DNA from 2 places in the Aminobacter sp. SR38 genome. Region 2 is predicted to be linked to the other one. Evidence: riboswitches for the same ligand, from Rfam matches in the RefSeq annotation. Region 2 holds a riboswitch; the other holds the start of a gene.
What was found. Region 2 has a riboswitch for S-adenosylmethionine ahead of metA (homoserine O-succinyltransferase). Riboswitches for the same ligand answer to the same signal wherever they lie in the genome.
Positions count from the first base shown of each region.

Region 1 (15,808 bases), 2.0 Mb from region 2:
AATGCCATCGCCGATGGACAGGAGACGGAGGCGGCCTCGGTTGCCCCATCCTCAATCCAGGAATTCGAGATCCTGCGCCAGAGCTTTGCCAGGGCCGAAAATGCCCTGCGCAGCGAAAAGCGCCGCTATCGCACCATCGCCGAAACGGGTGCCATTGTGCTGTGGCGTCGCGACGGGGATGGCAGCGCTGGCCTCGCGACCGGCTGGGAGCAACTCACCGGCCGGCCGGAAAGCGAGGTCGAGGGCCAGGAGTGGACCAACGCCATCCATCCCGACGATCGCCCGATTACCTCCGCCGCCTGGGCCGAGGCGCTCAAGCAAAACACGCCGCTCGATGTCGAGTTCCGTCTCAAGGTCAGCGACGGACGCTGGCTCTGGGTTCGCTCGCAAGGTGCCCCGGTGTTCGACACAGACGGGCGCATCATCGAATGGGTCGGGCTGCTAGAGGACATCGACGAACGCAAGCGCGCGCAGGCCGACATCGCCTATCTGGCGCATCACGACACGCTGACCGGGCTCGGCAATCGCATCCTGTTTCGCCAGCAGCTCGAACTGGCGGTCGGCAATGTCCGGGATGGCCGCGCCCGCGCCCTGCTCTGCCTCGACCTCGACCTGTTCAAGCAGGTCAACGACACGCTCGGCCACCCTGTCGGCGACGCGCTGCTGTGCGTGGTCGCCGACAGGCTGCGCGGCTGTGTCGACGCGGCGGATTGCCTCGTGCGCCTCGGCGGCGACGAATTCGCCGTCATCCAGAATGACAGCCGACAGCCGGACGCTTCGGTTTCGCTCGGCTGCCGCATCGTCGAGGCGCTCTGCGCACCCTACGACATCGGCGGTCACCAGATTTCCATCGGCGCCAGCGTCGGGGTCACCTTGATCGGCAACGACAGCAGCGACATCGGTACCTACTTCAAGCGCGCCGACGCCGCCCTCTACCGCGCCAAGCAGGACGGCCGCGGCCGCGTCTGCTTTTTCGATCAGGTCGAGTTGCTCGCCGATATGGTCGAACTGGCCAAGGGCGGTTCGGTGCAGGCGAAGGACGTCGCCGAGCGCAGCAACGGGCGCGCCTAGGCCGTCGCCAGTCGCGCTCAGGAAGCAGCAGCCACCACGCCACCGTCCTTGATGTGCGGTTGAGCGTCTATCAGTTCCTGGAAATAGGCAACCGTGCGCTGAAGGCCCTGCTCCAGCGGCGTGGCGGGTCGCCAGCCGAGAGTACCGGCCAAGGTGATGTCGGGCCGCCGCTGCTTCGGATCATCCTCGGGCAACGGCAAGAACTCGAGCCGCGACCTGCTGCCCGTCTCGGCCAGAACCGCGCGGGCGAGTTCGATCATCGAAAACTCCTCCGGGTTGCCCAGATTGACCGGTCCGGTGAAATCGCGTGGAGAGGCCATCAGCCTGATCAGGCCGTCGACGAGGTCGTCGACATAACAGAACGACCGCGTCTGCGTGCCGCCGCCGAAGATCGAGATGCTGTCGCCGCGCAACGCCTGCATGATGAAGTTGGAGACGACGCGCCCGTCATCGGGCTGCATCCTCGGGCCATAGGTGTTGAAGATGCGGGCGACCTTGATCTCCAGATCGTGCTGTCGCCGGTAGTCGAAGAACAGCGTTTCGGCGCAGCGCTTGCCCTCGTCGTAGCACGAGCGCGGGCCGATCGGATTGACGTTGCCCCAGTAGCTCTCGTCCTGCGGGTGGACGGCCGGGTCACCATAGACTTCCGATGTCGAGGCCTGGAGGATCCTGGCGCCTAGACGCTTGGCGAGGCCAAGCATGTTGATGGCGCCGAGCACGCTGGTCTTGGTGGTCTGCACCGGATCGCGCTGGTAATGGATGGGCGACGCCGGACAGGCCAGGTTGTAGATCTCGTCGACTTCGACAAAAAGCGGCTGGCAGACGTCGTGCTCGATCAATTCGAAACGGGAATGTTCGGCAAGGTGTGCGACATTGGCGCGCGCACCGGTGTAGAAATTGTCGACGCACAAGACATGCGTCCCTGCCGCGAGAAGCCGTTCGCAAAGATGCGAGCCAAGAAAACCCGCTCCACCTGTAACCAGTACCCGCTTTTCTGGACGCATGTCGGCCTCTGCTTTCGCTACAGGCATTGCTTGGCGGGCAAGCTCATGCAATGTCGCTCATGTTTCTACAAGTTCGGCATTTCCAGGCCAATAGGCGCGTTTGAATGAACTATTTCGACGGCAGCGCTTTCAGCAGGGACTGGACATCCCACCACATCCCGATCTGGGAAAAGTTGCTGCGCGAGCGCGCGCAGGAGCCGCTGCGGGTTCTGGAAATTGGCTCCTTCGAGGGCCGCTCGGCGCTGTTTTTCCTGAAGTTCCTGCCTAATTGCCATTTGACCTGCATCGACACATTCGAGGGCAGCGTCGAGCACAGGACACCCGGCTCGCGCCATCACACCGACATGAGCGAAGTCGAGGCACGCTTCGATGCCAACACGAAGCTCTTTTCCGACCGGCTCGAAAAGCTGAAGGCCTTCTCGATCGAGGCGCTGTCGGAACTGCAGCGCGAGGCGCGCCGCTTCGACGTCGTCTATGTCGACGGCGACCACCATGCCGCCTCGGCTTTCACCGACGCCCAGCAGAGCTGGGACCTGCTTGCCTCGGGCGGCATCATGATCCTGGACGACTATCTGTGGCAGCCGGCCAAGCCGGCCGCCGAGCGCCCAAAGCCCGGCATCGACGCCTTTCTCCAGGCAAGAGCAGGAGAGTACGAGGTCCTGCACAACGACTACCAGGTGATCGTCCGCAAGACCTGGAGCCCGTCCCGCGATGCCGCTTCAGGTTTCACCATCGGCGCGCGGAGCATCGACGAGGCCTCCGGCGGGTCGATCAAGCCACCCTTGGTCAGCTTCGTCGTCATCGCCTGGAACTATGGCCGCTACGTCGGTGCGACGATCGACTCGATCAAGGCGCAGGACTACCCGAACTTTGAGTGCCTGGTCATCGACAATGGCTCGACCGACGACAGCGTCGAGGTCATCGCCAGACATGTCGGCAATGACAGTCGCTTCCGTATCGAAACGCTGCCGGAAAATCTCGGCCAGCTTGGCGCGGCATTCTGGTCGCTCGACAAGATCAAGGGCGGCTTCGTCAGCTTCGTCGATGCCGACGATGTGCTGCTGTCGACCTACGCGTCGATGCATGTCCAGGCTCACCTGGCGCTGCGGCAAAGCGTTGCCTTCACCTCGTCCAGCGTCGCGGAAACGGACGCGGTGGGAAACATCCTGGCTGTCGCTGGCGGCGGCGCCGTCGACAGCCAGAGCCAGACGCGAAACTTGCATGCCGAAGCGTCCGTCTTCCGGCTGCCGACCGTCTCACAGCAGCACTTCCAGCAACTGTCGGCGCGGACCGTTCTCGTGCCGAGGTGGGCAAGCGGCTGGCAATGGAGTCCCGGTACGGCAAACATGTACCGGGCGTCGCACTTGCGGCTGGTCCGGCGCGGCGGCGAAGCCAGACACATGCGGGCGGCGGACGGCTACTTCAACTTCATGTGCCATGGCTTTGGCGGCAGCGCACTTATCGATGTCGTTCTGTCAGGCTACAGGCTGCATGGGGAAAACGCCTTCTCGAACCATGAAAGCTCGCCCTGGCTTCGGTCCGGGACGCCGGAATACTACCGGCTCGCCGAGGAAGCGACGCTGACCGATATCGATTTTCTCCTGGCCAATGCAGGCAGATATGCCTGGATGCTCGACGGCGGCTACTGGTCGGTGCTGGATCTCATCACCCGCGAAACACCCAAGCGACTGCGCAGGTTCTACGCCGACCGCAAGGTGTTCGCGGTCTTCCTGGCAAATGCACCAACACTGGCGGCCGAGTTTCGCTCGCGTGTCTTTTGCCGTGAAATCCTTGCCCGCTTTTCCGGCAGCCAGGCACGAAAGATCCTCCGCGCCGGATATGGCGGGAAGCTCAAGCAGCGCGCCTATGGCGAGATTGCACTGTCCGAGCTGCGCAAAGCGCTGTCGATCCTGCGGAAGCACAAATAACGTCGCCCGACGCAGCAGCCGAATTGCGTCGGTACTGGTACAACACGTTTCCCGATTGCCTGCCCGCAAGGCGAATGCTAACCAAGTGCCCGCGCGGGTATGATGTAATGGTAGCCTGTCAGCTTCCCAAGCTGAACGCGCGGGTTCGATTCCCGCTACCCGCTCCAATTTTTGCAGCAAGATCTTTCGCCCTGCCCGCAGCCAATCCGAGGCGGGTGCTAGCACATGCGTCTTGCGACGCCTGCTCCGGATACGAAAAGGCCGGACGCAAGCGCCCGGCCTTCGGTGTTCAGGTATCAGCGATCAATCCGCGCCATAAATATCGAAGTCAAAATACTTCGCGTTGATCTTGGCGTAGGTGCCGTCCTTGTAGATGGCGTCAATGGCGGCGTTAAGCTTGTCGCGCAAGGCGGTGTCATCGAGGCGGACGGCAATGCCGGTCTCGGATTCGGTGCCCTTGAGATCGCCGATCATCTTGCAGCAATCCTGACCGGTGGTCTTCATCCAGTCGACGAGCACGAACTTGTCGGCGACGACGGCGTCGAGGCGGCCATTGGTCAGGTCGGCCACGGCCTCGTCCTGCGTCGGATAGAGCTTCACGTCGGCGCCGGCCTTGGCATAGTGGTCCTCTGCATAGATGCTCTGCGTCGTCGAGGCCTGTGCGCCCACCGACTTGCCCTTCAGCGCATCGGGCTCCGGCGAGGTCAACTCGGAGGTCTTGAGCGCAATCAGCGCCAGCGGCGTGGTGTAATATTTGTTGGTGAAGGCAACCTGCTTCTTGCGTTCCTCGGTGATGGTCATCGAGGCGACGATGGCGTCGAACTTCTTGCCCTGCAGCGCCGGAATGATGCCGTCCCAATCCTGGGCGACGATCTCGCATTCGACCTTCATCTGAGCGCACAGCGCATTGGCGATGTCGACGTCGAAGCCGACGAGCTTGCCGTCGGCGCTCAGATTGTTGAAGGGCGGATAGGCCCCCTCTGTGGCGATCTTGAGCTTTGTTGAGTCCTGCGCCGAGGCACCGCCCGCCGCAGACAACAGCGCTGCCAGCGAAGCAGCGCAAGCGAACTTCCACGAAATCTGCATGATCCTCTCCATTTGCCGGGCACCCTTATGTCGGGCGTCCCTGCCCGCAGCCAAGCACAGCGGCTTGAAATGGACAAGCAGACTAAGGTCGGCAGGCCCTGACCTAAGGTCAGTCCGTACGGAAATGCTTTGAGAGCTTCAGTCCCTGAGCCTGATAGTTGGAGCCGAGGTCGGTGCCATAAAGCGCTTTCGGGCGTGCCAGCATGTGCTCGTAGACGAGGCGGCCGACGACCTGGCCGTGTTCCAGGATGAACGGCACTTCGTGGCTGCGTACCTCGAGCACGGCGCGGCTGCCGGTGCCGCCGGCGCCGGAATGGCCGAAGCCTGGATCGAAGAAGCCGGCATAGTGGACGCGGAACTCGCCGACCAGCGGGTCGAACGGCGTCATTTCGGCGGCGTAGAGCGGCGGCACATGCACAGCCTCGCGCGACACCAGGATGTAGAACTCGTCCGGGTCGAGCACCAATTCCTCGGCGCCATGATTGTAGATCGGCTCCCAGAAGTCGACGACCTTCTGGGCGGCGCGCTTGTCGACGTCGACGAGGCCGGTATGGTGCTTGCCACGATAACCGACGATGCTGCCGGGCGCACCGGCGAGGTCGATCGACAGCGCGATGCCGCCACCTGAAATGTTTGGCGGATCGATCGCCACCAGCCGGTCGGACACGTGCAGCGCGTTGAGCTCGGTTTCGGACAACAGCGCATTTCCCTTGCGGAAGCGGATCTGCGACAGTCGCGAGCCCTTGCGCGCGACGATCGGGAAGGTGCGCGGGCTGACCTCGAGATAGAGCGGGCCGGTGTAGCCGGCGGGAATCTTGTCGAACTCCTGGCCACGGTCGGTCATGACACGGGTGAAGATGTCGAGGCGGCCGGTCGAGCTCTTCGGGTTGGCCGAGGCCGATATCTCGGCAGGCAAAGCAAGACTCTCCAGCAGCGGCACGATGTAGACGCAGCCCGTCTCCAGCACCGCGCCATTGCTCAGGTCGATCTCGTGCAGCTTGAGCCGGTCGAGCTTGGCCTGAACCAGCGAATTGGGGCCAGGCAGGAAGGACGCGCGCACGCGATATGCGATGGCGCCAAGGCGCAGGTCGAGGCTCGCCGGCTGGATCTGGTCGGCATCGAGCGGCGACGCCTTGAGCGCGCCCGACGCAAACAGCGCCGCGATGTCCTGGTCTGGAAGAATGCCCGACTGCCGCAATTGCCTCACTCCTCTACAGCGCCACCAGCCCAAAAAGCGAGCCGGGGCCGCTGGATCCCGACCGTTTCCGGGCTCATGTGCGTGGCCCAAAACGTTTAGTCGTCCTCGCAATTGACGCAAGCAGGCTGCGGGTCTAAAGGACATTTATCCCGTGGTGATTTGGCCGGTCGGCTTGCAGCCACGTTAAACAAGTCGCTAAAGGGCCGCGTTGTGGACCGGTTGCGACTTATCGCGGCCGGTTTTTTTGTATTTGGATTTGGCTATGAGCTCCGAAAAGCAGCGTAACTGGAAACCCCAGACCACCCTCGTCCATGGCGGCAGCCTTCGCTCCGGCTTCGGCGAGACCTCGGAATCGATCTTCCTGACCCAGGGCTATGTCTATGAAAGCGCCGAAAGCGCCGAGGCCCGCTTCAAGGGCGAGACCCCCGGCTTCATCTATTCGCGCTACGCCAATCCCACCGTCGACATGTTCGAAAAGCGCATGTGTGCGCTCGAAGGCGCGGAGGACGCACGTGCCACCGCCTCCGGCATGGCGGCCGTCACCGCCGCCATCCTGTGCGGCTTGAAGGCCGGCGACCACATCGTTGCTGCCCGTGCCCTGTTCGGCTCGTGCCGTTGGGTCGTCGAGACGCTGGCGCCCAAGTATGGCATCGAGGCGACGCTGGTCGACGGCACGCTGATCGAGAACTGGGAAAAGGCGGTCCAGCCCAACACCAAGCTGTTCTTCCTGGAAAGCCCGACCAACCCGACGCTCGAAGTCGTCGACATCGCGGCGGTCGCGACCCTTGCCAATTCGATCGGCGCACGCCTCGTCGTCGACAATGTCTTCGCCACGCCGATGCAGCAGAAGCCGCTCGAGCTCGGCGCCCATGTCGTCGTCTATTCTGCCACCAAGCACATCGACGGCCAGGGCCGCTGCCTCGGCGGCGTCATCCTGTCGGACAAGAAGTGGATCGATGAGAACCTGCACGACTACTTCCGCCACACTGGCCCGAGCCTGTCGCCGTTCAACGCCTGGACGCTGCTCAAGGGCTTGGAGACACTGCCGCTGCGCGTGCGCCAGCAGACCGAGACCGCCGGAAAGATCGCCGACTTCCTCGCCGAGCAGCCTGAAGTGTCGCGCCTGATCTATCCGGGCCGCGCCGACCACCCGCAGGCCGACATCGTCAAGCGCCAGATGTCGGGCGGCTCGACGCTGATCTGCTTCGACGTCAAGGGCGGCAAGAAAGCCGCTTTCGCCTTCGAGAACGCGCTGCGGATCGTGCTGATCTCGAACAATCTCGGCGACGCCAAGAGCCTGATCACCCATCCGGCGACGACGACGCACAAGAACCTCACCGACGAGGCCCGCGCCGAGCTCGGCATCGACGACGGCACGCTGCGTCTGTCGGTCGGCCTCGAAGACGCCGACGACCTGCTCAACGACATCGGCGACGCGCTGAAGGCGGCGCGCTAAACGCCCAGGACAACGGCGCTCCGCAACCGGGAGCGCCGTTCGAGCCGGCGGTAAGATCCGTCACAGCCTCATCACAATCGGCGTGATTTTGTCGAACAGCAGTTGACCCGCAGCCTCGCGCGGCGGACTCTGTCATCGTGCAGGCCAAGGAGCGCAGCATATGTATCGCGCAATCACCCGCAACATCGCGGTCGAGGTCGAGCCCTTCTATCTGGTGGACCAGTCGGAGCCATCGGAAAACCGCTACGTCTGGGGTTACCGCGTCACCATCGAGAACAATTCCGACGAATTCGTCCAGTTGCTGTCGCGCTACTGGCACATCACCGATGCGAGCGGCAAGGTCGAAGAAGTGCGCGGCCCGGGCGTGGTCGGCGACCAGCCCGAGCTCAATCCCGGCGACAGCTATCAATATGCGTCCGGCTGCCCGCTCTCGACGCCGTCAGGCATCATGGTCGGGCGCTACACCATGCGCAACGAGGCGGGCGAGATGTTCGACATCGCCATCCCGGCCTTCTCGCTGGACTTGCCCGATGCTCGCCACAGGCTGAACTGACGCATCATTGCGCCCGACTTCACTGTACCGGTGCGAATTCTGCCGGGTCGAATTCGTAGGACTTGGAGCAGAACTCACAGGCGACGCGGATGACGCCGTCTTCGACGCTGTCAGTGATTTCCTCGGCCGTGAAGCCCTGCAGGATGCCCTTGATCTTCTGGCCCGAACACGAGCATTCGTCGACAACGCGAACGCCGTCATAGACGACCACGCCATGCTCGTGGAACAGGCGGTAGAGCAGCCTTTCGGTGCCGACCGTCGGGTCGATCAGTTCGGTCGGCTCGATGGTTCCGACCAGCGCCAGAAGCTCCTGCCAGGAGTTGTCGTCCGGGTGGACTGCGATGTCGCGCTCGTCGCCGTCGCCGCCATGGATGTCGGCCACGCGCCGGCGCTCGGGCGAGTCGGGCAGGAACTGCGCCAACAGGCCGCCGGCACGCCAATGCTCGCGCGGGCCGCCTTCGGCCGGCAGCACGAGCTTTGCCACCGACAGCTTGACCTCGGTGGGGATCTGTTCCGACTGGCGGAAATAGGCGCGCGCCGCCTCTTCCAGCGTGATGCCGTTGAGTTCGACGATGCCCTGGTAGCGTTGGGTATGCTCGCCCTGATCGATGGTCAGCGCCAGCACGCCGCTCCCGAGCAGATCCTCGGGCGCGGTCATGCCGGCCTCTATCGCCGCATCGACGCGGTCGGCGTCGAAGCGTGCATAGGCGCGCAGCGAATGCGGCGTGGTGAAGTCGGCGACCAGCATGTCGACCGGCCCGTCAGTGCGGGTCTGGAAGATGAACTTGCCTTCGAATTTCAGCGACGTGCCGAGCAGCACCGTGACCACACAGGCCTCAGCCAGGAGCCTGGCCACCGGCTCGGGATAGTCGTGCCGTCCGAGGATCTGGTCGAGCAGCGGGCCGAGTTGGACGGTGCGGCCACGCACGTCGAGCGGCTCGACCTGGAATGGAACGACATGGTCGTCGCCGGCGAACCCGAATTCGCCGAGCTTGCGTTCGGTGTCAGTCACTGGAACTTATCCCATCTATAGAGTTCCGCGCCCGGTCGGTCCGCCGACGGTCGCAGAACATGGCTTTGATGATAATTGAATGATCCCGCCCCAGATAGGGTCGCGGGATCACGCATTCAAGCGCCCAGGCACCAGGCGAGCACGGCCTTCTGCGCGTGCAGCCGGTTTTCCGCCTCGTCGAAGACCACCGAGTTCGGGCCGTCGATGACCTCGTCGGTCACTTCCTCACCGCGATGCGCCGGCAGGCAGTGCATGAACAGGGCGTCGGGCTTGGCATGCTTCATCAGGTCGGAATTGACCTGATAAGGCAGGAACACGTTATGGCCGCGGGCGCGATGCTCCTGGCCCATCGACACCCAGCAGTCGGTGACGATGGTGTCGACACCGCGAACCGCGTCTTCGGGCGAGCGCGTGATCATGACCTTGCCGCCATTGGCGCGGGCCCAGTCGATGTACTTCTGCTCCGGCTCGCTGCCTTCGGGCACGGCGATGTTGACGTTGAAGCTGAAGCGGGCCGAAGCCTCGAGCAGCGAGTGCAGCACGTTGTTGCCGTCACCGGTCCAGGCAAAGGTCTTGCCGCGCACCGGGCCGCGATGCTCCTCGAAGGTGAGGATATCGGCCATCAGCTGGCACGGATGGGTGTCGTCGGTCAGGCCGTTGATGACGGGAACGGTCGCATTCTCGGTCAGCTCGAGCAGTCGGTCATGCGCGGTGGTGCGGATCATGATCGCGTCGACATAGCGCGACAGCACCTTGGCGGTGTCGGCGATCGATTCCGAGCGGCCGAGCTGCATCTCGGTGCCGGTCAGCATGATGGTTTCGCCGCCAAGCTGACGCATGCCGACATCGAACGAGATGCGCGTGCGGGTCGACGGCTTGTCGAAGATCATCGCCAGCACCTTGCCCTCCAGCGGCTTCGATCGCTCGCCGGCTTTCAGGCGCGCCTTGCGCTTGGCTGCGTCGTCGAGAATCCCGCGAAGGTCGCTCCCGGAAAGTGCCGAGAGGTCGGTGAAATGGCGAATCCCGCTGGTCATGTAACTTCCTTGGGTTCAGCCGCCGCTGGCGGCGGCCTTGGAAAGGCTGGCAGCTCCGGCGCGAACCCGCGCGAGCGCCTCTTGGATGTCCGCGTCGCTGGTCGTCAGCGGCGGTAGCAGGCGGATCACATTATCACCTGCGGGCACCGCAAGCAGCTTGTGGTCACGCAGCGCCATGTTCACCTTGGTGTTGGGCATGGTGCATTTGAGACCGAGCATCAGGCCGGAACCGCGGATACCCTCGATCACGTCGGGGAACTCGTCGGCGACGGCGGCGAGACCCTGCTTGATCAGCAGTGCCTTGCGGCTGACCTCATCGAGGAAGCCTTCATCGAGCACGACGTCGAGCACGGCATTGCCGACGGCCATGGCAAGCGGATTGCCGCCAAAGGTGGTGCCATGCACGCCGGCAGTCATCGCGCTTGCTGCCTCTTCGGTGGCCAGGCAGGCACCCATCGGGAAACCGCCGCCGATGCCCTTGGCGATCGCCATCAGGTCCGGATTGACGCCGGCCCATTCATGGGCAAACAGCTTGCCGGTCCGGCCGATGCCGCACTGGACTTCGTCGAAAATCAAGAGCAGGCCGTGCTTGTCGCAAAGCTGGCGCAGGCGCTTCAGGGATGCGGTCGGGAACGGACGGATGCCGCCCTCGCCCTGCACCGGCTCGAGCATGATCGCCGCCGTCTCCGGTCCGATCAGCTTCTCCGCCGCATCGATGTCGTCAAAAGCGACCTGGTCGAAGCCTTCGACCTTCGGACCGAAGCCCTCAAGATATTTGGCCTGGCCGCCGGCGGCAATTGTCGCCAGGGTGCGGCCATGGAAGGCGCCCTCGAAGGTGATGACGCGGTAACGCTCGGGGTGCCCCTTCACATACTGGTAGCGGCGCGCCGTCTTGATCGCGCACTCCAGCGCTTCCGCACCCGAATTGGTGAAGAAGACGCGGTCGGCGAAGGAGTTTTCGGCCAGGCGTTCGCCAAGCCGGCTCTGGCCGGGGATCTGGTACAGGTTGGAGACGTGCCAGAGCTTGGCAGCCTGCTCGGTCAGTGCCTGGACGAGATGCGGATGGCTGTGGCCCAACGAATTCACCGCGATGCCACCAGCAAAATCGAGGTATCGCTCGCCGGTTTCGGTGATCAGCCAGGAACCCTCACCTCGCTCGAAAGCCAGAGGTGCACGAGCAAACGTCTCGAAAAGCGCCGAACCGCTCATTATATGTCTCTCCGAAGCCCGGAAAATCAAAAAGCCGCCTCAGAGCGGCGGCCTGCGGCTATATCAGGTTTTTCTGCCATGAAGTCAACGAAAACGTCGCTTATGCCAGCGCATTCCAAGCCACCCGTTGCCGCGTAGCCACGTTATCTCGGCAAGTTGGGGAAAACCGTAAAAACCGAATCGTGCTGCCCTCTCGGACTCTTGTCACGGAGTCAGCGCATCGGTAATTGTAATTGAGAAATAACTAGATTTCGTGCGGCGGACATAATCACCGAATAGATGTGGTGTCCAACCGGCTTTGCCCGGACGGAAAAGGATTCCGAGTACTGCGCGTTAAATCAGGAGCACGGTCTCATGAATTGGACTGACGAGCGGGTCGAACTACTCAGGAAATTGTGGTCGGAAGGTCTGAGCGCGAGCCAGATCGCGGCGCAATTGGGCGGCGTCAGCCGCAATGCCGTCATCGGCAAGGTTCACCGCCTGAAATTGTCGAGCCGCGGCCGCGCGACGGCTGCCCCGGCGCGTCAGAAGAAGACGACGCAGGCAACGACCGCGACCAAGACTGTGCAGCGCACAGTCACGGCGACGCGCACCGTGACCGCCAGCATCGGCGCAACCGCGCTGCAGGCGCAGTTCGAGGTCGAGCCGGTTGCCCGCCAGTACATCCGCCCGGTTGAGAACGTCGTCGTGCCGATCTCGCGCCGCCTGCAGCTGGTTCAGCTCAGCGAGCGCACGTGCAAGTGGCCGAACGGCGATCCGCTGAGCGAAGACTTCAGTTTCTGCGGCAACGAAGCCGGTGAGAGTGGGCCCTATTGCGGCTACCACTCGAAGATCGCCTTCCAGCCGGCCTCGGAGCGCCGCCGCTCGCGCTGAGCGAATAGCAAACAGTACAATTGAAAAAGGCCTCGGATCGCCAAGCGTTCCGGGGCCTTTTCTTATCCGCTACTCACCATTTGCTGCTCTCACAGCCACCCGTTCTTCCTGAAGCGCCAGTACAGGATCGAGCAGATCGTCGCGATCGCGACCAGCACGGTGGGATAGCCGTACTCGAAATGCAGCTCGGGCATCTCGGCAAAATTCATGCCGTAGATGCCGGCAAGCGCCGTCGGCACGGCCAGGATGGCCGCCCAGGAGGCGAGCTTCTTGGCGATCGCCGTTTCCTGGCTTTGGCCGACAAGCAGGCTCGCCTCGAAGGCGAAGGCCAGCACCTCGCGCAGATTGTCGACCTTTTCCAGCACGGTGCGGATATGGTCGGTGACGTCGCGAAACAGCGGATGCATCGCCGGTCGCAACTGCGGCAGGTCGGCGCTGGTCAGGCGGCGACAGACCTCGACCAGTGGGCCGGCGGCATTGCGCAGGCGCAACAGGTCACGCCGCAGCATGTAGAGCCGCTCGATGTCCTTCGACGTCATCGGCCGCGCCAGAACGCCATCCTCGATGAGGTCGACCTCTTCCTCGATCTGCTCAAGCACCGGCATGTAGTTGTCGACGATGAAATCGAGGATCGCGTAGAGAATGAAGTCCTCGCCTTTTGCCAGCGCGCTCGGACAGCTTTCCCAATGCTGGCGGACAGCGGCATAGGAGGTCGAGACGCCGTGGCGGACGCTGACGATGTAGCCCTTGCCGACGAACATGTGTGTCTCGCCGAAATTCACCCGACCCTGCACCAACTGCGCTGTGCGTGCGACGATGAACAAGGCATCGCCATATTGCTCGATCTTGGGACGTTGGTGCGGATGCTCGGCGTCCTCAATGGCAAGGTCGTGCAGATTGAACTGGCGCTGCACCCTGAGCAGCAGCTCGCGGGCCGGCTCGAGCAGGCCAATCCAGACGACGTGGCCTTCCTTGGCCGCCCAGAGGCCGGCTTCTTCGATCGGGATGTCGGCAATACGACGGCCGCCGAAATAGACGCTGGAGGCGACGACACCGCCTTCCAGCTCGGGGTCCTTGTCGAACTTCCTGGCCAGTTCGGTCATGCTGCACCCCTGCGGGGATCAGCCCCGCCAATCGGAGACTATTCTAGACCTTCACCACCCGGCGCAGAAGAGCCCGCGTCCATCGTGGCTCAGCCCGACTTTCCCTCGCCTTCCAGCGTCACGCGATGGCTCTTGTCTTCCTTGGGGCGCTCGGGCGGCATCTGCTCTCCGGTGACGATGTAATAGATCGTCTCGGCAATGTTGGTGGCGTGGTCACCGATGCGCTCGATGTTCTTGGCGACGAACAGCAGGTGCGTGCACGGGGTGATGTTGCGCGGATCTTCCATCATGTAGGTCAAAAGCTCGCGGAACAGCGAGGTGTACATGGCGTCGATCTGCTCGTCGCGGTCGCGCACGAAGCCGATACGCTCGACCGAACGCGAGGCGTAGACGTCGAGCACTTCCTTGAGCTGGGTCAGCGCGAGTTCCGCCAACGCCTCCAGGCCGCGGAACAGGCTGTTGGGTTGCCGGCCCTCGGCCACCGCCAGCACGCGCTTGGCGATGTTCTTGCCAAGGTCGCCAACGCGTTCGAGATCGGCCGAGATACGGATCGCGCCGACGATCTCGCGCAGGTCGGTCGCCATCGGCTGGCGCCTGGCGATGATCAGGATCGCCTTGTCGTCGATCTCGCGCTGGGCCTCGTCGAGCACGATGTCGTCCTGGATCACCCTCTGGCCAAGTGCCGGGTCGGCATTGACCAGAGCGGCGATCGCCTGATCGACCATACGCTCAGCCTGGCCGCCCATCGCGGCGATCTTCCGCGCCAGGAATTTCAGCTCGTCGTCGTAGGCACTGACAATATGTTGTGACTGCATGGCCGAATTTTCTTTCGTCGGTTCCCGTTGGGGAATCGTGATCCTGAATCTAGCGCTTTACGCTAGCCGCATGACGGAAAAAAGAAACCGGGGAAGGATTTAGCGCCGGCGCGACGAAATCTGCCAGGTCTGCACATCGGAAAGATCGCTTTGCCGGCTTCGGGCAATCATCGCGTGTGATTGGCCAACCGGTAACTGTAGATGCCACCCACGAGCAGCGGCACCAGGAACGCCGCCAGCAGTGCGGCGATCAGCCAGGTCGGATGCTGCACCAGCAGCGCGCAAACCACCAGCACGATGCCGCCGGCAATGAACAGCATGCCGGTCAGCCGCTGCGTCGCGCGCCAGAGCGCGGGATCATTCATGATCCACGGCAAGCGCACGCCGGCGATGGCATTGGGCTGGGTTTTGGGCATGACGTTGCCCACAAGGATCAGCATGACGCCAAGCGACAGCGTGATGACGCGCACCATCTGGTCGGGGTAGCCGAGGCCGATCAGCACGATCGAGCCCTGGATCGTCAGCATCAGCCCGGTCATGAGGGGTATGACGGTCGCAAAGGCATGTTTGCTCGACGCCATCTGCTCCGGTCCCGCCCGGTTTCCGATGAAGGCCAGCAGCACCGACAGCGTAACAACCGCCACGGGCGTCAGCAGCAATGCCGTGTCGCGCGGCCAGAATGCATCTGCCTCGCCGCTCGGCCCCCAATGGATCGGCAACATCGAGCCCGCCGGCACCAGCAGGTAACCGGCAAGCGTGACGGCAGCGAGGGCTGCCGCAAGCGCCAGATTGATGCGCGAAAACAGGGCCTGCTTCATGGTTCCGGGTCCTTCAGGCTGAGGAGCCCTGTTAGGGCCTCCTCGAGGATCGACGTGTTGAGGTGATAGATCAGGCTCGTGCCGCGCCGTTCGACAGCGACCAGCTCGGCCTGCTTGAGCTTGTTGAAATGCACCGACAGCGTCGGTTTGGTCAGATCGAAATGCCCTGCCAATTCGCCGGCACTGAGCGGCCCCTTCTTGAGCAACGCCAGGATCCGCCGCCGGACCGGGTGTGAAAGCGCCTCAAAAACCGCATTGATGCCCATCTGGCCGCCGTTGAATGTGTCCGCGATATTATTTAGAAATTCTTCTAATTAGAGTCAATGCGAATTATTGAAATGCAGAAGCGTCGGCCGGCTGTCCATGCCAGGCGGTCGACGCTGCATGCGACAAGGCAAGTTTTGCTTGCGGCTCAGGCGATGGGGAAATGCACTGTGAAGGCCGAGCCGTCGCCCAGCTTCGAGCGGATCGACAGCCTTGCGCCATGCCGCGTCAGGATGTGCTTGACGATCGACAGGCCGAGGCCGGTGCCCTTCTGCGCACGGCTGGTCTCGACATCGACGCGGTAGAAGCGCTCGGTGACGCGTGGAATATGCTCTTCCGGAATGCCCGGACCGAAGTCGCGGACGGTGACTTCAAGCTCGGCTT
Region 1 is NZ_CP062112.1:1,914,428-1,930,235, forward strand. Features, by position in the region: gene IG197_RS09325 (diguanylate cyclase domain-containing protein) at 1-1,071, shown strand, start outside; gene IG197_RS09330 (UDP-glucuronic acid decarboxylase family protein) at 1,089-2,075, opposite strand; gene IG197_RS09335 (glycosyltransferase) at 2,180-4,003, shown strand; tRNA gene IG197_RS09340 (tRNA-Gly) at 4,097-4,170, shown strand; gene IG197_RS09345 (ABC transporter substrate-binding protein) at 4,307-5,089, opposite strand; gene IG197_RS09350 (2'-deoxycytidine 5'-triphosphate deaminase) at 5,199-6,287, opposite strand; SAM riboswitch at 6,429-6,506, shown strand; gene IG197_RS09355 (O-succinylhomoserine sulfhydrylase) at 6,550-7,743, shown strand; gene apaG (Co2+/Mg2+ efflux protein ApaG) at 7,904-8,296, shown strand; gene IG197_RS09365 (Hsp33 family molecular chaperone) at 8,316-9,308, opposite strand; gene argF (ornithine carbamoyltransferase) at 9,425-10,342, opposite strand; gene IG197_RS09375 (aspartate aminotransferase family protein) at 10,358-11,551, opposite strand; gene IG197_RS09380 (GcrA family cell cycle regulator) at 11,906-12,424, shown strand; gene IG197_RS09385 (magnesium and cobalt transport protein CorA) at 12,514-13,527, opposite strand; gene phoU (phosphate signaling complex protein PhoU) at 13,617-14,342, opposite strand; gene IG197_RS09395 (SdpI family protein) at 14,510-15,160, opposite strand; gene IG197_RS09400 (autorepressor SdpR family transcription factor) at 15,157-15,426, opposite strand; gene IG197_RS09405 (ATP-binding protein) at 15,573-15,808, opposite strand, start outside.
Region 1: linked by a shared signal. The riboswitch ahead of IG197_RS09355 (O-succinylhomoserine sulfhydrylase) and the one ahead of metA (homoserine O-succinyltransferase) in region 2 are both predicted to bind S-adenosylmethionine.

Region 2 (15,808 bases):
TTCCAGTTCCTGAGCGGGCCGTCGGGCGCGGGCAAGACCACCCTGCTGCGGCTGCTGTTTTTGTCGCTCAAGCCGACGCGTGGCCTGATCAGCGTCTTCGGCAAGGACCGTTCGCGCATCTCGCGCACCGAGCTGCCGCTGATGCGCCGGCGTATTGGCGTGGTGTTCCAGGATTTCCGCCTGCTCGACCACATGACCACCTACGAGAATGTGGCGTTGCCGCTGCGCGTGCGCGGGCGCGAAGAGGCAAGCTACCGCACCGACGTCACCGAACTGCTCAAATGGGTCGGCCTCGGCGAGCGCATGCATGTGCTGCCGCCGGTGCTTTCGGGCGGCGAAAAGCAGCGCGCCGCGATCGCCCGCGCGCTGATCGAGCAGCCCGAGATCCTGCTGGCCGACGAGCCGACCGGCAATGTCGACCCGCCACTGGCGCGGCGCCTGCTCAGGCTGTTCATCGAGCTCAACCGGCTTGGCACCGCGGTGGTGATCGCAACCCACGATCTCGGCCTGATGGACCAGGTCGATGCTCGGCGCATGATTCTCGCCGGCGGAAGGCTCGACATCTATGACTGAGGCCCAAGCCGACAGCAGCACACACGACGAGGAATTCGAGGACGAATTCGAGGATGCGCCGCTCCAGCAGCCGGCGCCAAGGCTGCAGCGCAAGACCGCCCCCATCGTGCCGTCACAGAACATCGCCGGCCGTGCGCTGGTGCTGGTCATCGCCATCATGACGTTCTTGTCGTGCCTGACGCTGGGTGCGGTCACGCTGGTGCGCGACACCGCCTCGGTGTGGGAAAACCAGATCGCCCGCGAGGCGACGATCCAGATCAAGCCCGCCGAAGGGCTGGACATGGAGGCGGCACTGGAGACGGCCGCACGCATCGCCGGCGAATTCGCCGGCGTCAGCGGCACCAAGATCGTCGATCGCGCCGCTACCGCGCGGCTGCTCGAACCGTGGCTCGGCTCGGGATTGAACATCGACGAGCTGCCGGTGCCGCGGCTGGTGATCGTCACCATCGACCAGAGCAGCCCGCCCGATTTCGGCGCGATGCGCCAGGCGATCAGCCCCAAGGTGCCAACCGCCACGCTCGACGATCACCGCACCTGGGTCGACCGGCTGGTGGCGATGGCGCGCACGACGGTCACCATCGGCACCGGCGTGCTGGTGCTGATGCTGGCAGCGACTGTGCTGTCTGTGGTGTTTGCGACGCGTGGCGCCATGGCCGGCAACGGCCACATCATCGAGGTGCTGCATTTCGTCGGCGCCGAGGCCAATTTCATAGCCAGCGAGTTCCGCCGTCACTTCCTGCTCACCGGCATGACGGGTGCGGCCGCCGGTGGCGTTGCCGCTGTGGTGGTCTTCATCATCTTTTCGTGGTGGTCGTCGCTCAATCTCGCGACGCCGGAAGCCGACCAGGCAACCGCCCTGTTCGGCAACTTCGCCATCGGCCTGAACGGTTATCTCGGCGTCGCCGTGATCGTCGCTGTCATTGGCGCATTGACTGCCGCGACATCACATTTCACCGTCGTCAGCTATCTCGGCGACATCGACGTGCAGCATCCGGAAAGGATGTGATCACCGATGATGTCACTTTGTTGCAGAATGTGCTTAGATAGGCGCTGCAAAAGCCGCAATCCCTGCTTAACCATGGCTTCGTGATGGGTCAGAACGCGCTCGCCGCATCGGGGACGGTTTCCGGATCAAAAACCTACCCGGCCGGGCTCAAGCCGCGCCGGAGAAGTGTTTTTTTGCGCCGCATTTTGTTCATCCTCGTCGCAGCAGCCTTCATCTTCACCGGTGGCTTCGCGCTGTTTGCAACCCATGTCAGTCGACTGACCACGCCGGCCAACCCTGCAAAGGCCGACGCCATCATCGTTTTGACCGGCGGCCAGTCGCGGCTGGATGCGGCACTTGACCTGCTCAAGGCCGGCAAAGGCGAACGCCTGCTGATCAGCGGCGTCCATCCCTCGGCGACGCGCCGGCAACTGCAGCTGGCGACTCGCAGCGACAAGTCGCTGTTCAACCGTGTCGACATCGACCGCGCCGCGCTCGACACCATCGGTAATGCCGAGGAAAGCGCCAAATGGGTCGAAAGCCACGACTACGCCCGTGTCATCCTCGTCACCAACAACTACCACATGCCGCGCAGCATGCTGGAAATGGGCCGGCTTTTGCGCAAGGCCAGCCTGGAGCCCTACCCGGTCGTCAACTCCAAGCTTGGCGAAGGCCGATGGCTGACCAAGCCCGAAGCGTTCCGCGTGCTGTTCACCGAATACAACAAGTACCTGCTGGCGCTGGCGCGCGGCATCGTGCCGGTCAAGCCGACCTCGGACGGCATGGTCGTGGTGCAGGCCGCCGCCGAATAGGCACTCTGCCACGCAAAAGCTCATTCCAAGGCGAAGCGGCGTTTTCCTTTTTGGACGGCTTGGTGTAACCAACGGCGAAATCCCGTCCTCAGGCGCCCCTCACCAATGCTCCATATCCGCTCGCTGGCATTCAACTTCGTCTTCTATGTCAGCCTGATCGCCCAGATGATCTTCTGGACGCCCTACTATTTCCTGTCGCCACGCCACCGCGCCTGGCTGGTCCCCAAATTCTGGGCGCGTTCGAGCCTGTGGCTGCAGGAAAAGATCGCTGGCACGAAGAGCGAGGTCATGGGGCTCGAGAACCTGCCTGCGGGTTCGTTCATCCTGGCGCCCAAGCACCAGTCGTTCTGGGACGCCATCGCCTTTTTCCCCTACCTGCGCGACCCGCTCTACATCCTCAAGCGCGAGCTGATGTGGATCCCGTTCTTCGGCTGGTACATCGCCAAAATGAAGATGATCCCGGTCAACCGTGGCAAGCGCTCGGCAGCCCTGAAGGCCGTTGTCGTGGCAACCCGCCGGGAAATGCAGAACGACCGCCAACTGATCATCTATCCCGAGGGCACCCGCCGCGCGCCCGGCGACGAGCCGGCCTACAAGTGGGGTATCGCCGAACTTTATGCGGCGCTCAACATGCCCGTCGTGCCCGTCGCCCATGTCGCCGGCCTATACTGGCCGCGTCGCAAGTTCCTGCGTTACCCCGGCACCATCAAGGCGCGTTTCCTGAAGCCGATTCCGGCGGGCCTTTCGCGCGAGGAATTCATGCAGCGCCTGATCTCGGAGACCGAGGCCGCCTGCGACGAGTTCCTGATCGAAGCCGCCCGCTCGAAGAACCCGCCCCCCATGCCGCCCACGGCGCTGAAGCGGCTGAAGGAACTGGGCGTAAACACGTGACACTGTTCCCGACCGGCCGCCGAACATTCTTCCTGCAAGAAATCGGGGAGCCGGAGGCGAACGTCCTTCGCGTTGTCGTGGCAGAGGCGAGTGCCCAGGAGAACGCAACAACAGTTCCTGGGACAGACTTCATAGCCCGACCAGTCATGCCGGTAACCAACGAACAGTCCTGGCAACTGACGTGGGATTCCTACATTGCCTATGCGGTTCGCAACGAGAGCTATTGGCAGTCGGATAATCGGCCAGATTGTGATGATCGCCTGCTAGTGCGATCGCAATCGGCCTTCCTTGATTTCGTCGGGGCGTCAACCTTCGCGTCCGACGATTTCCCGGGAAAATATTCGCACTGGGAGCTTATTTGCGCGGATCACGTCATCGATGTGGTTTCGACTTCTGGTCCGTACATAGAAAGACGGCTTACTCGCGCGTGACCATCCTGATTAGCCCGGTACCATTCGCCGCTCGTGTTCGAGCAGCCAGCGCTTGCGCCAGAGGCCACCGCCATAGCCCGTCAGGTCGCCGCTGGCGCCGACCACCCTGTGGCACGGGATGACGATGGCGATCGGGTTGGCGCCGTTGGCGCGGCCGACCGCACGTATGGCTGCGGGGTTGCCGATCTCGGCGGCGAGGCCGGAATAAGTCACCCAGACGCCCGCAGCAATGCGGCGCAAGCCGTCCCAGACCTGACGTTCAAAGGACGTGCCCTGCGGTGCCAGCCGAGTTGCGAACTCTGCAGACGTGCCAGCGAAATAGGCGGAGAGTTCCGCCTCGATCTGATCGATCGGTGCGGCCCTGCCGAAGGCGATGGCCGAGCCGGTGACCGCCTGCAGCTTGCGCACCTCTGTCGCCAGCGCCTTTCGCTCGAGGAATTCGAGGATGTGAAGGGCATGCTGGTCCGCAATCGCGATCATCGGGCCGATGGGCGTCTCGATCCAGTCGGCCTTGAGCATGGTCTTGCCGCGCAGCTTGGCCGGCGCCTCGCCGAGCAGCCGGGTGACAGCCGCGCGAAATCCGCTGCCGGAATCGAAACCCGCCTCGACCTGGGCGTCGACGACGCTGTCACCTGACGTCAGCCTCTCTGCCGCTTGCCCCAACCGGCGCAGCCGCGCCATTTCGAGAAAGCTCATGCCGAAACGACGCTTGAAGGCGCGGCGCACTGTCGAGGCATCGAGGCCCATGGCGACGATATCGGCCTCCAGCCAGCGCCGCTCCGGCTCGCGTTCGAGTGCTTCGACCAGCGCTGCGACCAGTGGCTCAGCTTCGCCCGAGCCCATCATCGGCCGGCAGCGCAAGCAGGGCCTGAAGCCGGCATGCAGGCATTCGGCGGTGGTGTCGAAGAACTGCACGTTCTCGCGCTTGGGCTTGCGCGCCGAGCAGGTCAGACGGCAGAAGATGCCGGTCGTCCTGACGCCGACATAGGCAAAACCGTCATAGCCTGCATCGCGGGCGATCAGGGCATCATAAAGCGTGTCGTCATCGGGGCGTTGGAACAGCATGGCCGATCCTTAGCGCGTCTCCGCTCGGCGCGCCGCCGAAAAACGGGCGTTGATTTTGCCTCCTGACACAGAACTATTTGCCGACCAGACGTGCCACCTCTTCGAGCCAATGGTCGCGAATGCCGAGCGCCCTGAGATGCTCGACGGTGCTGAGCACATAATCCTCGTTGCGGCCCGACTGGCCGACGGCTCCGGTGACGATTTCGGCCGCGTGCGCCGCGTCGAGATTGCCGGCATACTGATGATGCTTGCGGTCGGCGATGTAGCACACCGCCTCCGCCTTTCCGCCGCCATCGAGCTGGATGGTCAGCTGGCGTTCGAGATAGACGCTGGTGACGAGCTCGCGGTCCCTGAGATAGGCAAGCACCTCGTCGCGCAGGTCGCCCGGCACGCGGAAGGCGAGGCCGACGCAGGAGCCGCCACGGTCGAGGCCGAGCACCAGGCCCGGCCGCTGCTCGGTGCCACGATGGACCCAGGAGCGGATGCAGAGCGAACGACGAAACCCCATCAACCGGGCACGGCGCGTCTCGACATGCGCGAAACCTGGCCGCCATATCAACGAACCGTAGCCAAAAACCCAAAAATCGCCCATATCGCCAGCCTGTTGGTGATCGCGGTGAACAGAACCGCGTTAGCGAGAGCCCGAGCATGCCGTCAAGTCAGGAACCAAGAGCAAACTACAGCCGCCGCTTCATGTGGCTCGGGCTTTTCATCGTGCTCCTGTTCGGCGGCTACAGCGCCGGATGGTTCTGGTTCGCCGGCAAGGCCGAGAGCGAGGTGCGCAAGGCGATCGCCGGCATCAACCGCGATGGCGTGTCGCTCGAATGCGCCAACCCAGAGATCAAGGGTTTTCCGTTCCGCATCGGCCTGTTCTGCGACCGGCTGGACTACGAGGATGCGGGGCGCAGGATTTCGGCCAGCGCCGGCAGTTTCCGCACCGCCGCCCAGGTCTATCAACCTATGCACTCGGTGCTGGAGATCGACGGCCCGCTCAGGATCGCCGCGCCCGACCTGCCTCAGTTGCAATTCAACTGGGATTTGCTGCATGCCAGCGCCAGGATCGCAAAACCCCTGCCAGAGCGAATCTCGGTCGAAACGCTCAAGCTTTCCGGCCAGGCAGCGTTCATCGACGGCGTCGCCAAGCCGCTGTTCACCGCCGAGCAGACGCAGACGCATCTGCGCCCGAACGGCGCCGACATCGATCTCGCCGGTACCTTCACCGGTCTGCAGATCGACCCGCAGGCGATCGGCGGACGCACGCTGCCCAAGCTCGACGGCAGCGCAGACACCTCGCTCAACAATGGTGTTGCCCTTGTGGAAAGCAGGCAGCCGGCGCTGCGCGGCCAGTCGGGCAGCATTCGCTCGCTGACGCTGACGTCGGGCGGTACGACCGGCGTCGCACTCAGTGGCCCATGGTCGGTCGGCGACGATGGGCTGATCGATGCAGATCTCAAGGTGACGATCCAGAACCCGCGCGAGCTGTCGCGCATCCTGTCTCAGGTCATTCCGGAGCAGGCCAAGCAGTTCGAGACCGCCTTCACCGGCCTCGCTTTGCTCGGCGACGCGCCGACCCTGCCGCTCAAGATCGTCAAGGGCAAGGCGACTTTGGGCTTCATTCCGCTCGGCATGGTGCCGGCGGTAGATTAGGGGAGTAAGGCAGTAGGGGAGTAGGGGGACGATCCCCTATTCCCCTATTCCCCTATTCGCGTATTCCCTAACCCTTCGCCGGATGCTCGATGGCCTCGCGGCCGAAGTTCGGCACGTCGACTTCCTGGCCGGCGTCGATGATCGAGCGGCGGATGGCACGGGTGCGGGTGAACATCTCGAACAGCTTGTCGCCGTCGCCCCAGCGGATCGCCCGCTGCAGCGACGCCAGGTCTTCCGAGAAGCGCGCCAGCATTTCCAGGATCGCGTCCTTGTTGTGCAGGCAGACGTCGCGCCACATCGTCGGGTCGGAAGCCGCCAGACGGGTGAAGTCGCGGAAACCGGAAGCCGAATATTTGATCACTTCCGACTTGGTCACCGACTCCAGATCGTCGGCTGTGCCGACGATGTTGTAGGCGATGATGTGCGGCAGGTGCGAGACGATGGCGAGCGTCATATCGTGATGTTCGGGATCCATCGTATCGATGTTGGAGCCGCAGCGGCGCCAGAACTCCGACAGCTTCTCCAGCGCCACCGGATCGGTATCAGGCAGTGGCGTGAAGATACACCAGCGGTTCTCGAACAGCTCGGCGAAACCGGCATCGGGGCCCGACTTCTCGGTACCGGCCAGCGGATGGCCGGGGATGAAATGCACGCCCGCGGGTACATGCGGGGCCATCTGCGCGATGACGGAGGCCTTGGTGGAGCCGACGTCGGTGAGGATGGCGCCCGGCTTCAGCGCTAAGGCGATGTCGACAGCCACCGCTTCCGAAGAGCCGACCGGCACCGAGACGATGACGAGGTCGGCATCCTTGACGGCTGCCTTGGCGTCGGTCGAGTAGCTGTCGCCGAGACCGAGTTCCTCGGCGCGGGCGAGCGTGGGTGCACTGCGGGTGGAGATCGCAATGTGACGGGCGAGTCCTTCACGGCGGATGACGCGTGCCAGCGACGAGCCGATCAGGCCGATGCCGACGAGGGCGATCTTTTCAAAGAGAGGATCTGACATGGTTCAACTTTTCAGGAATTCGGTGAGTGCGGCAACGACGCCGCGATTGGCTTCTTCGGTGCCGATGGTCATGCGCAGCGCGTTGGGGAAACCGTAGCCGGTGACCCTGCGCAGGATATAGCCGCGCGCCGTGAGATGGTCGTCGGCGGCTGCGGCCGAGTGCTTGCCGTCATCGGGGAAGTGCACCAGCAGAAAGTTGCCGACAGAAGGCGTGACGCGCAGGCCGAGCTTTTCGAACTCGGCGACCAGCCATTCCGCCCATTTGGCATTGTGGGCAATGGTGCGCTCGACATGGCCGCGGTCTTCCATCGCCGCCACGCCGGCTTCGATCGCCGCCGCATTGACGTTGAAGGGACCGCGCATGCGCTCGAGCACGTCGATGACGTGCGCCGGCGCATAGATCCACCCGATGCGCATGCCGCCGAGGCCGTGGATCTTGGAGAAGGTGCGCGTCATCACGACGTTCTCGTTGGCCGCGACCAGTTCGACACCCGACTCATAGTCGTTGCGGCGGACATATTCGGCATAGGCAGCGTCGAGGACGAGCAGCACGTTCCTGGGCAGTGCCGCGTGCAGGCGGCGCACCTCCTCGAACGGCAGGTAGGTGCCGGTCGGGTTGTTGGGGTTGGCGAGGAAGACGATCCTGGTCTTCGGCGTCACCGCCGCGATGATGTTGTCAACGCTGGCCTTCTCGGCATCCTCCTTGGCAACGACCGGCGTGGCACCGGCTGCCTGGGTGTAGATCTTGTAAACCATGAAGCCGTGCTCGGTGTAGACGGCCTCGTCGCCCGGCGAGAGATAGCTCTGGGACAACAGGCCCAGCACTTCGTCGGAGCCATTGGTGCACAGGATGTTGGCAGGATTCAGCCCATGGGTCGCCGCGATCGCCTGCCTCAGGCGTGACGCCGACCCGTCGGGATAATACTCCATCTTATGCGATAGCCTTTGGACGGCCTCGATCGCATGGGGCGAGGCTCCGAGCGGATTTTCGTTCGACGACAGCTTATGGACCTTGGCGACGCCTGCCGGAGCGGAGCTCTTGCCGGGGACATAGGCTGCGATGTCCATGATGCCGGCGCGGGGTTCGGGGCGAATCTGCTCGGGTGCCTTGGTCATTTCGAAATATCCTGGATTGGCGCCTCCGGCCGGAGGCCGCAGCGGAAATACCGCCCGGTGCACGCAATGTCGAGGAAAACCGGCGGAACCGGGCGGTCTGGCCGGACGAATGGGTCGCGGTTGACGCAATCCCCGACCGGGCGTAATAGCAGGGCATAGACCCGTGGTGATTTGGCCGGTCGGCTTGCAGCCACGTTAAACAAGTCGCTAAAGGGCCGTTTGCGATCCGTAAACCGGCTTTGCGACAGCAATGCCGGTTTTGTTTTTTTGGAGTTCGCACAGTGCCGATCAAGATCCCGGATCAACTCCCCGCCCGCCAAGTGCTGGAAAAAGAGGGCGTGTCCATCATGGATGAGCAGACAGCTCTCCGCCAGGACATCCGTCCGCTGCAGATCGGCCTGCTCAACCTGATGCCCAACAAGGTCAGGACCGAAACGCAGATCGCGCGCCTGATCGGCGCCAGCCCGCTGCAGGTCGAACTGACGCTGGTGCGCATCGGCACCCACAAGGCCAAGAACACCTCAGAAGATCACCTCATCGCCTTCTATCAGACCTGGGAAGAGGTCAAGGATCGCAAGTTCGACGGCTTCATCATCACCGGTGCGCCGGTGGAACTGCTGCCTTTCGAGGACGTGACCTACTGGGACGAACTCAAGCAGATCATGGACTGGACGACGACCAACGTGCACTCGCCGTTCTTCATCTGCTGGGGCGCGATGGCGGCCGCCTGGCATTTTCACCGCGTTCCCAAGCACACGCTTGAGCACAAGGCGTTCGGCGTCTACCGCCACAACAACAACGCGCCTGCCTCGCCCTATCTCGCCGGCTTCTCCGACGATTTCGCCATACCGGTGTCGCGCTGGACCGAGGTCCGTGCCTCGGACATCCCCGAAGGCTCCGGCCTGGAGCTTTTGATGGAATCGGAAGAGACCGGCCCGAGCCTGCTGGCCGAAGAAGCCGGCAACCGGCTCTACATGTTCAACCACATCGAATACGACTCGACCTCACTCAAGGAAGAGTATGACCGCGACGTGGCCGCCGGCGTGACGATTGCCGTGCCGCACGAATATTACCCCGACGACGACCCGCAGCGCCGGCCGCTGAATCGCTGGCGCTCGCACGCCCATCTTTTGTTCGGCAACTGGATCAACCGCGTCTACCAGACCACCGAGTACGATCTGGAAAACATCGGCAAGGGCCGCTAGCCTCCCCGAACAGGACCGCGCTCGACGCCGGGCGCGGTCCTTTGATGCCCTGCTGGTCCTGGAAACCCTTCGTCTGCAGCCGGCGATGGGCTCGAACATGCCGTCATCGATATCGCTGTGGCCGTCGAGAACGCGCACAACGTCGACAAGCAAACGGAAGACGCTTGATCCGATCGAGCATGCGCTGGTGGTGAAAGCCTGACGCCTGGTAGCCGACGCTTAGGGCAGGTCAGGGGTGGGCAGCGGCTGTCGGCTTTTGGAAGAGTCTCCAGGAAAAGCAGACATTGGTGGGTTAGCGAATTGAACAAGCAGCTAAAGCGCCTTCATTCGCACCTGACGCGGACTCTTCCCATATTTGCGGGTAAAGCGATGACTGAAGTAGCCGGGATCGTTGAAACCGTTCGCGAATGCTATGTCCTGTATCGTCTGGCTGCGCTGATTTAGGCGTTGGAGCGCACGGTAGCAGCGATCGAGACGCTCGTTCTCGATCCATTTATGAAGTGACGTTCCTGTGGCGCTGAAAAGCTTGTGCAGGTAGCGAACAGAAATACCCGCCTTTGCCGCAACGAAAGAAACCGAAAGCTCCGGATCCGAGAGGTTGACTAGCACGATGCTGCGAATGCGGCGGATGAGATGATCGTGGGATTGCGTGAGGCCATTGCCGCGCGATGAACCGTCATTGGGCTCGGAATCGGCTATGAGGTCGAGAATGGCGGTGGCCAGCGAGTATCCGGCCTGCGGGCCGATACCTGCGGGATCGGCAGCGAGCGAGCCAAGTATCTGGGAGGCTAGGCCGCTGGCACCGCTTTGCCCACGGAATACATGTCCGCACAGCCTGTCGGTACTCAGCCCCCGGTGGACGAACTCGTTGCGCGGAAACCGGACGACGATCCGCCGAACTGGACCATCGAACTCGACAGAATAGGGCAGAGTGGCGTCAACGATGGTGAAGTCCCCGGGCGTCAGCCGGACATCGCGGCCTATGTGGCGGGTTACACCGCTCCCGTCTATCTGCAGTGCCAGCAGATAATCCTTGCCATTGTCCCGCCCGATATTGGCAAGGCTTCGTTCGATCACGACGGATTCGCAGTCGACGAACGAACAGTCGAGGAAACCAACCCGGCTCTTTCGAATCTTGGCGTGGTAGGCGTCGGTTTCGGACCGATGCGCCGACAAATCAGCGATCTGGCAGATTGCCTGCTGGAAACTCGTAAATCGGGCGGTCGGATCGACCGCATCGGTGGATAAGACAGTAATCATCGGCACCAACAACCCTGGATACGTTACCGCAGCGATTGGTCTCTCACAAGCCCGCAACGCTACCCATGGGAGTGCACAAACGCAGCATTTGTCGTGCACGATTGCACCACGACATTTGTCCGCGCCGACGCTTTACTAAGGCCAAGCAGTGGTGATCACAACCACGCATTGGGGAACAACGGGATGAACGGTACTTCACGGAAAATGACAGGAGTCGCGCTGATTGCGTTCGCATTGGCCGCGACCACCGCCTTGCCGGCCTCGGCCGTAGATCAGGGCGCCATCGATTTCGCCAGGAAGGTGGTCGATCAGGCCACCAACACGGTGATGTCGCGTGACCCGCTCGGTGCGGGCTCGTCGCGCTGGACCGGCGCCGAGACATCACCGAAACCCGTGAAGGACGCGACGATCGCGGTTGTTCCATGTCCTCTCGCACTCTCGGTCTGCCAGACCGCTCTTGCCGACGCCACAGCCGCCGCCGAAGCCATAGGGTGGAAAGTCATCCCAATAGATTCGAAAGGCGATCCCGCCGTCGCTCAAAAAGCCGTCGAGGCGGCAATCAACCGCGATGTGAGTTGCGTGCTTACCATCGGCTCACCTTCGCGAGATATCCGCGCCCAGATCCAGCGCGGGAAGGAAAAGGGGATTGCCTTCGTGACGGGCTTCGCCGACGACCCGAGGGAGTTTGGCGGCGACATCGGCTTCGGCATTGATCAGACCGCAGCGGGCAAGCTTCTTGCGGCTTATGTGGTTGCCAATGGTGGCGGCAATGTCGTCATGTTTACCGCCTCCGCCTTTCCGCAACTGGGGGAGCGTCTCCAGGGGTTCAAGGATTATCTCGCAGAACATGGCGGCGACGTCGCCAAGGTCGTGGAAGACGTGGAGTTCAATGTAGGCGCGGGCGCTTCCGACCTGATCACCAAGACACAGGCGCTGCTGACCAAGCATCCAAAGGATAGCATCCGGTGGGTGCTGGGGCCGTATGACGAAGCGCTCGTTCCGGTGCTCGCAACCGCGCGGCAACGTGACCGGACCGAGATCAAGGCGTTGGGCTTCGACGGCGAACCTGTCGCGCTGGACTCCATCGTTTCCGGCGGCGGTCAGGTCGCGACGATCAGCTGGGGCCTGGAATGGGTGGCCTGGGCCGGTATCGACGAATGCAATCGCGCCATCAACAAGGCCGAGGTCGGCGTGAACAAGGACTTCCCGCTTCAACTGACCATCCAGTCGAATGCTGCGCCGGGCAAGCGCTACGATCCGGGCTTCGATTTCAAGGCGAAGTTCCGTGAGAGCTGGGCGGCGGCTGAGTAGCCTGCGGAACAGACGCGTCAGGGCCGTCGCGGCGGACATGCAGTCCGCCGCCGGCTTCATTCGCTCGCGGAGCAAGCATCGATATGTCCATTCTCCAGTTCTCCAACATCTCGAAGACCTTCGGTGAGACCCGTGCACTGAAGGGAGTGGATTTCGATTTGCACGAGGGCGAAATCCACGCGCTGGTCGGTGAGAATGGCGCGGGGAAATCGACTCTCATCCGGATACTCGCGGGAGATTTCCCACCTGATACGGGCTCCATGATGCTGGCCGGAAGTCCGCTGCGGCTCCTGCATCCCAGCGATGCGCTGGCTGCAGGGATCGGCTTCGTCCATCAGCGGCCGCCCTTCATTGCCGATCTTTCAATTACCGAGAACTTTCTCCTCGGCCTTCCATATCAACATCGTCGGGCCGGCCTGATCGACTGGAAAGCCCAGCATCGCGAGTGTGAGGCAAGCCTGGCGTCGCTGGGACTGTCCGTCGATCCGCGGACGCCTCTCGCCTCGCTGAGCGCGCATCAACGCCAGATGGTGGCATTGGGAAGGGCGTTGCTCCGCAAGCCCAGACTCCTGGTGCTCGACGAGATCACGGCGTCCCTGTCCGAACCGGAGGTCCGCACCCTCCTCGACACCATCCGCAAACTGAGGAAGCGGGGCGTCAGCGTCATCTATGTCAGCCATCGCCTTGAAGAGGTCTTCCGGATCGCCGATCGCGTGACCGTGTTGCGCGACGGTCGGCGCATATCGACCACGCGGCTTGACGAGATGACCGAGGCCGGACTGGTGCGCGACATCGTCGGCTCCGACATGCAGGACCTGTTTGCGCGCGAAGACGGACCGGTCGGCCAGAAACGGGAAACGCTGGTTTCAGTTCAGGGGCTCAGCGACAACAGACTTACCGACATAAGCTTTGACATTGCCAAGGGCGAGATCGTCGGGATAGCCGGCCTTGGAGGCTCGGGCCGGTCGCGCATACTGCGGATGATTGCGGGCGCATCGCCGCGAACTGCCGGCGATGTCCTTGTTGAAGGCAGGCCTGCCGCAATCGGCTCGGTGCGGGAGGCGTTGCAGGAGGGCATCGCCCTCGTGACGGAAGAGCGCAGCCATGACGGTTTCGTCGAAACGCTGCCTATCTGGCAGAACGTATCGCTGCCTTGGGGAAGCCGTTTTAAAACAAAGGGCTTTTTGAACCTTCGCGTCGAGCAGCGCAAAACCGAGGAAGCGACGCGACGGTTCTCTGTACGGATGCCCTCGATAAACGCCTCGATGCTGGCCCTATCCGGCGGAAACCAACAAAAGGTGATCTTCGCGCGCTGGGTGCTGGGTCCGGTTCGCCTGCTCCTGCTCGACGAGCCGACGCATGGCGTCGATATCGGTTCGAAGACCCAGATCTATGGCGCCATTCGCGAGCTTGCCCATGAAGGGCGCGGCATTCTGGTGGTGTCTTCCGAACTGGAGGAACTGCAAGCCCTGTGCGATCGAGTCCTTCTGCTGAAGGGCGGGACGATCATCGACGAACTAAGGGGCTCCGATATTTCCAAGGATGCGATGCTGCATCGCCTCCTGTCTTCCTCTGACAGCACAAAGGTCGCCGTATGACGATTCAGGAAATCACCGACACACCGCCCAACACATCGGCGCGCTCGTCATGGATTGGCAGTTTTGACACCGCATCCGCGGCACCCGTAATTTTCCTCGTGCTGCTGATCGTCGGCTTTTCGATCGCCGAACCTGCCTATTTTCCCACGCGCGAAAATTTCGTAACGATCCTCAACGACGGAGCGCTGCTCGCCCTCCTCGCGTGCGGCCTGACGTTGGTCCTGGTCGTCGGCGAATTCGATCTTTCCATCGCTGCGACCGCATCCTTGGCGGGCGCGCTTGCAACCGTCCTGATCACGCAGCTCGGATGGCCGGTCCCGACAGCGTTCCTTGTGGTCCTCGCCAGCGCGCTGATCATTGGAGCCTTCAACGGCGTCCTCGTAACGGTGCTCGAAATCCCGGCCCTGGTTGCGACAATCGGCACGGCAAGCCTGCTTGACGGCGCGACCCTCTGGGTGACCGGTAATTCGGTTATTTTCATGGGCTTCACCGACGCTTTCATATGGTACGGTTCCTGGCGCATCGCCGGGTTGCAGGCGCCCTTCTTCTATCTCCTGGTTTTGGCGATACTGATCGCCATAGCGCTGCGCTATACGGTGACAGGGCGTCATCTGCACGCGACAGGCGGCAATCGGGCGGCCAGCCGTATGGCCGGAATTCGGGTCAACCGAAACGTACTTCTCGCCTTCGTTGCCTGCGCCGTCCTGGCGAGCATCACCGGCTTCATGTACACCGCCAGGCAGGGTTCGCTTACCCCTTTGTTCGGCACGTCGATGATGCTCCCGGCCTATGCCGCGGCATTCCTTGGATACGTGACCCTTGCCAACCGGCGCTTCCACATCCTCGGCACGGTAATCGGCGTTTACATCATCGGGACCGGAACGCTCGGCCTGCTTCTGATCGGCGCTCCGGCCTATTCGCAGCAACTGTTCGCGGGAGCCGTGCTTATCGCTGCGACCGGTGGTTCACGCGTCCGCCACCTGCTGCGCAAGTGAAGTCTGTCATGCCTGGTCTCGCTACAATCGAAACGAGTTTCGTCGGGTCATCGCCCCGGATAGCGGTGGAGAGCGTCGGCAAGGGAGAGCTTGTCGTCTTCATGCACGGCATCGGCGGCAACCGGCGGAACTGGCGTGACAATCTGCCGGTTTTCGGAGAGCATTTCCGCGCCGTCGCCTGGGACGCCAGGGGTTATGGCGACAGCGACGACTACGAAGCGGCGTTGCGGTTCAGGGATTTTGCCGACGACCTGGCCAGAGTCCTCGATCATTTTGGCGAGGAGCGCGCGCATATCATCGGGCTGTCGATGGGGGGGCGCATCGCTATGGATTTCGCTCATGCCTACCCTCACAGGCTTAGTACGATTACCTTGTGCGCGACCAACACTGGTTTTTCCCGCTTCACGCCGGAGGCCCGAGCGGAATTCATCCGCTCCCGCAAAGAACCGCTGATGAGTGGCAAGGAACCAGCCGACATCGCCGAACCCGTAGCGCGATCGCTGATGGGCCCGAAGGCGTCCGAGGCGGCGTTGGCGCAACTCGTAGACAGCATGTCGAGACTGCACAAGCACAGCTACATCAAGAGCATCGAGGCGCTGGTGAACCTCGACACTCATGCGGGCCTCGACCACATGACCGTGCCCGTCCATGTGATGTGCGGGGCGGACGATCCGCTCACCCCGCTCTCCATGTCCAAGGAGATCGCGCAGCTCATTGCGCATGCGACGCTGACCGTGGTGCCGGATGCCGGCCATCTTCTCAACATCGAGAATCCGGCAGCTTTCAACAATGCCGCGCTGAACTTCCTGCTTCGCCACAAGCAGACATAAAGGTCGGCCAGATCCACGCCACAGAGCCAGGGGAAAAACGATGCCAGAACAAACAGCGAAATTCGGTGGGAAGACCGGAATCGACC
Region 2 is NZ_CP062112.1:3,937,170-3,952,977, reverse strand. Features, by position in the region: gene ftsE (cell division ATP-binding protein FtsE) at 1-573, shown strand, start outside; gene IG197_RS19410 (ABC transporter permease) at 566-1,579, shown strand; gene IG197_RS19405 (YdcF family protein) at 1,753-2,370, shown strand; gene IG197_RS19400 (1-acyl-sn-glycerol-3-phosphate acyltransferase) at 2,476-3,261, shown strand; gene IG197_RS19395 (hypothetical protein) at 3,258-3,692, shown strand; gene IG197_RS19390 (bifunctional transcriptional activator/DNA repair enzyme AdaA) at 3,702-4,757, opposite strand; gene IG197_RS19385 (gamma-glutamylcyclotransferase) at 4,831-5,349, opposite strand; gene IG197_RS19380 (DUF2125 domain-containing protein) at 5,406-6,404, shown strand; gene IG197_RS19375 (prephenate/arogenate dehydrogenase family protein) at 6,472-7,407, opposite strand; gene hisC (histidinol-phosphate transaminase) at 7,411-8,523, opposite strand; SAM riboswitch at 8,677-8,754, shown strand; gene metA (homoserine O-succinyltransferase) at 8,805-9,728, shown strand; gene IG197_RS19360 (helix-turn-helix domain-containing protein) at 10,041-10,988, opposite strand; gene IG197_RS19355 (substrate-binding domain-containing protein) at 11,172-12,299, shown strand; gene IG197_RS19350 (sugar ABC transporter ATP-binding protein) at 12,383-13,897, shown strand; gene IG197_RS19345 (ABC transporter permease) at 13,894-14,892, shown strand; gene IG197_RS19340 (alpha/beta fold hydrolase) at 14,994-15,722, shown strand; gene IG197_RS19335 (amidohydrolase family protein) at 15,763-15,808, shown strand, end outside.